2 regions of the Nonomuraea sp. NPDC050547 genome follow, and region 2 is predicted to be linked to the other one. Evidence: riboswitches for the same ligand, from Rfam matches in the RefSeq annotation. Region 2 holds a riboswitch; the other holds the start of a gene.
What was found. A riboswitch is a leader RNA that binds a small molecule or an ion and turns the genes downstream of it on or off. The one in region 2 is predicted to bind S-adenosylmethionine.

Region 1: it holds a riboswitch for S-adenosylmethionine, as region 2 does, so the genes downstream of both, thrC (threonine synthase) here and ACIBHY_RS33660 (aminotransferase class V-fold PLP-dependent enzyme) in region 2, are expected to answer to the same signal.

Annotation. Positions count from the first base shown of each region.
Region 1 is NZ_JBITGW010000044.1:27,522-30,920, forward strand. It holds gene ACIBHY_RS54515 (trehalose-6-phosphate synthase) at 1-1,212, opposite strand, end outside; gene ACIBHY_RS54520 (RNA polymerase sigma factor) at 1,243-1,797, shown strand; SAM riboswitch class I at 1,877-2,016, shown strand; gene thrC (threonine synthase) at 2,030-3,259, shown strand; gene ACIBHY_RS54530 (MoaD/ThiS family protein) at 3,275-3,399, shown strand, end outside.
Region 2 is NZ_JBITGW010000015.1:82,649-86,047, reverse strand. It holds gene ACIBHY_RS33670 (cytochrome P450) at 1-828, opposite strand, end outside; gene ACIBHY_RS33665 (TerC family protein) at 838-1,587, opposite strand; SAM riboswitch class IV at 1,781-1,896, shown strand; gene ACIBHY_RS33660 (aminotransferase class V-fold PLP-dependent enzyme) at 1,941-3,239, shown strand; gene ACIBHY_RS33655 (DoxX family membrane protein) at 3,274-3,399, opposite strand, start outside.

The sequences.
Region 1 (3,399 bases), on a different contig from region 2:
GAGCACCAGGACGCAGCGGGGCGACAGGATCGGGCCCTCCTTGGCGACCAGGTTCATGCCGTCGCGGATCGGGTTGACCAGCAGCACGTCGGCCATCCGGTAGGCGGCGAGGCTGCGCGCGTAGTCGTCGTTGACGTTGAGTATCAGCGGGTCCCAGTCCTCGGTGGCGTACTCGTCCTCGATCTCCTTGGCGCAGCGCTGCACCGCCGCGGTGTACTCGCGGTACTCGGGCAGGTCGTGGCGGCTCGGGTAGGCGAAGGCCAGGTGCACCACGCGGCCGTGCCACTCGGGGTGGGCGGCCAGGAACTCGCGGTAGGCGACCAGCCCGCGCACGATGTTCTTCGACAGCTCGGTGCGGTCGATGCGGACGATCAGCTTCCTGTCGCCGGTCTGCGCGCGCAGCGCCGCCACGTTCGACTCCACGTCCGGCTCGCAGGCGCGCCGCCACAACTGCTCGCCGTCGACGCCGAGCGCGTGCACGCCGACCCTCGTCGTGCGGCCCTCGTGGGTGACGCCGCGCGCGTCCACCCGGGCGCCCAGCAGGGCCGCGCAGCAGTCGGTGAACGCCCGCGCCCACCGCTCGGTGAGGAACCCGGCGTGATCGGCTCCCAGAATGCCTTCCAGGACCTCACGGGCCACCTCGTCGGGCAGCAGCGCGAAGTACTCCGGCGGGGCCCAGGGCGTGTGGCTGAAATGCGCGATGCGCAGGTCGGGACGCTCGGCGCGGAGCATGGCAGGGGTGAGGGTCAGGTGGTAGTCCTGCACCATCACCCGCGCCCCGTGCCCGGCCTCCTCGGCCAGCGCCAGCGCGAAGGCGCCGTTGTAGTCGCGGTAGGACTCCCACTCGCGCTGGAACCTGGTGCCGAAATGCGGGGAGTTGGGGATGTCGTAGAGCAGGTGGTTGACGAACCACAGCGTGGAGTTGGCCACGGCGTTGTAGGCGCGGTGGAAGGTCGCGGGGGCGATGTCCAGCATGCGCAGCGACCCGGTGTCGTAGCCGGCCTGGTCGAGGCGGCCGCCGGGAGCCTGCCGTACGGCGCTGCGGTCGCCGTCGGAAAGGGCCGCGCAGACCCACAGCACGCCCTCGTCCTTCGCCACGCCGGAAAGGCCGGAGACCAGTCCGCCGCCACCGCGTTTCATGGTGAGTTCACCGTCGTCGGAGACGGTGAAGGAGACAGGACCGCGGTTCGAGGCGACCAGGACGCTGTTCATTTAACTATCCTCCGCTCATAGGATCCCGCTATGGCGCTTGATGAGCTAACCGAGGAACTGGCCCGCTCCGCAGCCGCTGGAGATCATCGCGCACTCGGCGAGCTCTTGCGGCGGATCGAGCCGCACGTACTCCGCCACTGCGCGCGAATCCTGCCCTATCACCAGGACGCGGAGGAGGCCTGCCAGGACACCCTGCTGGCCGTCGCGCGCAACATCGGCCGGTTCGAGGGCAGGGCGCGGTTCAGCACGTGGCTGCACATCGTGACGGCCAACTGCGCCCGCACGACCTACCGGTCGCTGAAGCGGCGGGCGGCCGAGCAGAGCTCCGACGAATTGCCCACGCAGAAGCCGGACGTGGCCCGGGTGAGCGTGATCGCGGGCTCGCGCCTGGACCTGCTCGACGCGATGGAGGCGCTGGAGGCGTCCAAGCCCGACCTGGCGCAGGCGCTCGTGCTGCGCGACATCGTGCAGCTCGACTACAACGAGGTGGCCGAGCAGCTCGGCATCCCTCTCGGCACCGCGAAATCCCGCATCCACCAGGCGCGCAAGTACGTGCAGGGCGTGCTCGGGGAGGACTATCGGTGAGACGGTTTGTCTCACTGGTCGAGACGGGTGGGCAACCGATCCGCTTGACCAGGTAGAGTCCCTTTCGACAACTACATATTGCTCATCCAGAGGGGTGGAGGGACCGGCCCTGCGAAGCCCCGGCAACCCTCCCGGATTGTGACTCGCACCCGCGAGGCCGACCGGGACAAGGTGCCAATTCCGGTCTGTGGTCAAGGTGGCCGCAGGCGAAGATGAGGGAAGGCCTCGCTTCATGTCGCTCGACTTCGGTCCTGCTGTAGCTCTCTCCTGCCGCGAGTGCGGCACCCGCTATGACCTCGGCCCCAGTTTCGCGTGTCTGGAGTGTTTCGGGCCACTCGAAGTGGCCTATGATTTCGGTACGGTGACCCGCTCGCAGATCGAGTCCGGTCCGACCAACATCTGGCGTTACCAGGCGCTCCTGCCGGTCCCCGTGGACGTGGCGGCCAAGCAGAACATGAACCCCGGCTGGACCAAGCTGGTCAAGGCCGGCAACCTCGGCCGGACGCTCGGCATCAAGTCGCTGCACATCAAGGACGACTCCGGCAATCCCACCCACTCCTTCAAGGACCGTGTGGTGGCCATCGCCGTCGAGGCGGCCCGCAACTTCGGCTTCCACACCCTGTCCTGCTCCTCCACCGGCAACCTGGCCGGCGCGGTCACCGCGGCCGCCGCCAGGGCCGGGCTCGACGCGTGCGTGTTCATCCCCGCCGACCTGGAGCAGGCCAAGATCGCCATGGCCCGGGTGTTCGGCGGCAGGCTGATCGGCATCGAGGGCACCTACGACGAGGTCAACCGCTTCTGCTCCGAGCTCATCGGCGACCCGCTGGGCGACAAGTGGGGCTTCGTCAACGTGAACCTGCGGCCGTACTACGCCGAGGGCTCCAAGACGCTGGCCTACGAGATCGCCGAGCAGCTCGGGTGGAGGCTGCCCGAGCAGATCGTCATCCCGATCGCCTCCGGCTCCCAGCTCACGAAGATCGACAAGGGCTTCAAGGAGCTCGTGGCGCTCGGGCTGGTCGAGGACACGCCCTACAAGGTGTTCGGGGCCCAGGCGCTCGGCTGCTCGCCGGTGTCGGCGGCGTACAAGGCCGGGCACGACGTGGTCCAGCCGGTCAAGCCGGACACCATCGCCAAGTCGCTGGCCATCGGGAACCCGGCTGACGGGCCGTATGTGCTCGACATCGCCCGCCGTACGGGAGGGGCGGTGGAAGACGTCACCGACGCCGAGATCGTCGCGGCCATCAAGCTCCTGGCCTCCACGGAGGGCATCTTCGCGGAGACCGCGGGCGGCGTCACCGTGGGCGTGCTCAAGAAGCTGGTGGAAAACGGCGCGCTGGATCCCGAGGCGGAAACGGTCGTGCTGAACACCGGCGACGGCCTCAAGACCCTTGACGCGGTGTCGTCGATCGCCGAACCCACCGCTGTCATCCGGCCCTCTCTCGACGCGTTCCGCGCCATCTGAAAGGAAGTTTAAGGCATGAGCGTTTCTGTACGGATTCCCACCATTCTGCGCACCTACACGGGTGGTAACGCGGAGGTCAGTGGCGAGGGTGCGACGCTGCGCGAGGTCCTTCAGAAGCTGGACAGTGACTACCCGGGGAT
Region 2 (3,399 bases):
CTCCTCGATCGCCGTCGGGAGCAGGGAGTGGTCGGCGCGCAGCCGTTCCAGCTCGGCCGGGTTCCTGAACAGCGACCACCAGCCGTTGCCGGTGACGTTCACGGTGGCCTCGTGGCCGGCGTTGAGCAGCAGGACGCAGGTGCCGACCAGCTCGTCCTCGGTCAGCTCCTCGATCTGGGCCAGCGCGCTGACGAGGTCCTCGCCGGGCTGCCGCCCGCGCTCACGGGCCAGGTCCTTCAGATAGCCGGCGAACTCCGCCGCCGCGCGGACCGCCGTGTGCTGGGCCTGCGGCGACGGGTTCAGCTCGTACATGCCGCAGATGTCGGCCGACCAGGGACGCAGCAGGTGCCGGTCGGCGTCGGGGATGCCGAGCATCTCGGCGATCACCGTCACCGGCAGCGGCTCGGCCACCTCGGCGAGCAGGTCGCCGCCGCCCTTGGCCACGAAGGCGTCCACCAGCCCACCCGCGATCGCCCGTACGCGCGGCCGTAGCGACTCGACCATCCTCGGCGTGAACGCCTTGGAGACCAGGCGGCGCAACCGCGTGTGGACGGGCGGCTCCACGTCGAGCATGCCCGCGTTGACCACCCGCCAGAACGGCTCCTGGAAGTCCGGCGGCGCCTCCTGCCCGAATTCCTCGTGCGCGGCGACGTGCAGGTAGGAACGGCCGAGCCGGCGATCACGCAGCAGCGCGTTGACGTCGGCGTGCCGTGAGACCAGGTACTGGCCGGTCGGCTCGAAGAAGCTGACCGGCTCAGCCCGCCTCAGCTCGGCGTAGACGTCATAAGGATGGGCCACGAAATCCGGATTCCACGGGTCAAAGCGCACCGCTTCATCCTACGAGCTGCCGTCCTGGGCGTTCTCCTGCTCGGACCGCTTGGCCTGCCTGCTGCGCATCCTGATGTTGAGCAGTTCGACGATGACCGAGAAGGCCATCGCGAAGTAGATGTAGCCCTTGGAGATGTGCTGGCCGAAGCCCTCCGCGAGGAGCACCACGCCGATCAGCACCAGGAAGGACAGGGCCAGCATCTTGATGCTCGGGTGCTTGTCCACGAAGCGGCTGATGGGGCCGGAGGCGAACAGCATGACCAGCACCGACACGATCACCGCCGCGACCATGACGCCCAGCTCGTTCACCATGCCGACCGCGGTGATGACCGAGTCGAGCGAGAAGACGATGTCGAGGATCATGATCTGGATGATCACCGAGGCGAACGAGGCGGCCTTGCGCGGCTTGCCGTCGTCGCCCTTCAGCTCCATGCTGTGGCCGATCTCGGTGACGCTCTTGGCCAGCAGGAACAGGCCACCGAGGATGAGGATCAGGTCACGGCCGGATATGTCATGACCGAAGACGGCGAACAAGGGCTCGGTCAGCCTGACCACCCACGACAGGGCGAGCAGCAGGAGCAGACGGCTGATGAGCGCGGCGGCCAGTCCGAGCACCCGGGCCCGGTCGCGCTGGTGCTCAGGGAGTTTCCCGGCGAGGATCGAGATGAAGATGATGTTGTCGATTCCCAGGACGATCTCCAGGGCGACCAGGGTGAAGAACCCGATCCAGATCTCCGGGTTGCTTACCCAGTCCCACATCTCCGCACCTCCGTTGTCGGGAACTATCTCCCGGTACCAACGACCTAACCCCCGCAGAAGTTCACGATCCTCCTTAGTAGTTCGGATATGTCGCTGGCCTGGGATGATCCACCCTGCTGAGGTGGTCAACGACGGGCCGCAGCGTTAAGGGGTTGCTATTTATGGCCGGGTGTCGCTTATAGTGCTGCGTGTAGGTCATGAGTGCCAGCGACAAGCCCCGGCTAGCTGGCCGGCAACCCTCGCGTCCGCGGCGGGGTGCCCCGGGTGAGGACCTGGTCCGTCACGAGGTGTGGCGGGCAAGCGCGGGCTCCGTGGCGATTCCAGGGGGTCCCGACGACCCCAGGAGACTTGCCGTGTCCACGCTGACCATCTTCAGCTCCGTCCCCGCCCAGACCCAGTCGCAGCAGCCCCGGCACGGCGAGGCCCGTGCCGTCCCGGCCGTGCTCGGCGCCGACCTGGAGGTCCCGGTCAAGGGCGGCAAGCTGGTCGGTTACGCCAACCTCGACTACGCCGCCAGCGCCCCCTGTCTGGAGCCGGTCAGCGCCGCCGTCACCGCCGCGCTCCCGGCCTATTCCAGCGTGCACCGCGGCGCCGGCTACGCCTCCCAGCTCACCACCGCCCGCTACGAGCAGGCCCGCCACACCGTCCGCGCCTTCGCCGGCGCCCGCCCCGACGACGCGGTCATCTTCACCCGCAACACCACCGACGCCACGAACCTGCTGGCCGGCGTCCTGCCCGCGGGCACCACCACCGTAGTCTTCGACAGCGAGCACCACGCCTCGCTGCTCCCCTGGAACAAGACGGTACGGCTGGCGCCGCCCGCCTTCCCCGGCGAGGCCGTCCGCCAGGCCGACGAGGCCCTCGCCGCCGTTTCCGGCCCCAAGCTGCTCGTCGTCACCGCCGCCTCCAACGTCACCGGCGAGCTGTGGCCCATCGCCGCCCTCGCGCACATCGCCCACCGGCACGGCGCCCGCATCCTGGTCGACGCCGCCCAGCTCGTCCCGCACCGCCAGCTCAACCTGACCGCCCTGGACCTGGACTACGTCGTCTTCTCCGGCCACAAGCTGTACGCGCCGTTCGGCGCCGGTGTGCTGATCGGGCGCCGTGACTGGCTGGCGAGCGGCGAGCCGTACCTCAAGGGCGGCGGCGCGGTGAAGTCGGTCGGGGCGGACGGGGAGTCCACCGAGTGGCACGACGACCCCGAGCCCCGGCACGAGGCCGGCACCCCGAACGTGATCGGCGCGATCGCGCTGGCCGCGGCGTGCGACGCGCTGAGCGCGACCGGCTGGGCGCCGCTGGTCATCGAGGAGGAGAGGCTGATCGCGCGGCTGCGTGACGGCCTGGCCTCGATCGAGGGCGTGCGGGAGCTGTCGCTGTGGGGTCCCGACCACCCGCGTGTGGGCATCGTCTCCTTCATCGTGGACGGTTACAGCGCGCGCGAGGTCGCCGAGGCGCTGTCCGGCGAGTACGGGATCGGCGTGCGCGACGGCAAGTTCTGCGCGCACCCCTTCGTGCGGCATCTGCTGGGTACCGCCGACGGCGGCTGTGAGGACGGGACGGCTTCCGCGGTGCGCGCCTCGATCGGCATCGGCACCACCGACGAGCACGTCGACCGGCTCATCACCGCGCTGCGGGACCTCGCCGCCCGTTAGGCGTCACTCAGGCGGGTTCTTCCTCGGCTGATCGTCACTCGGGCGGGTTCTTCCTCGGCTGGTCGTCGGACATCAGCGCGTCGAGCGCCTTCATGTCGTCGTCGCTCAGGGCCGCGCCGCTGCTCGTGGCGGGTGGCGGAGTGGGCTGGCGCGGCACGTC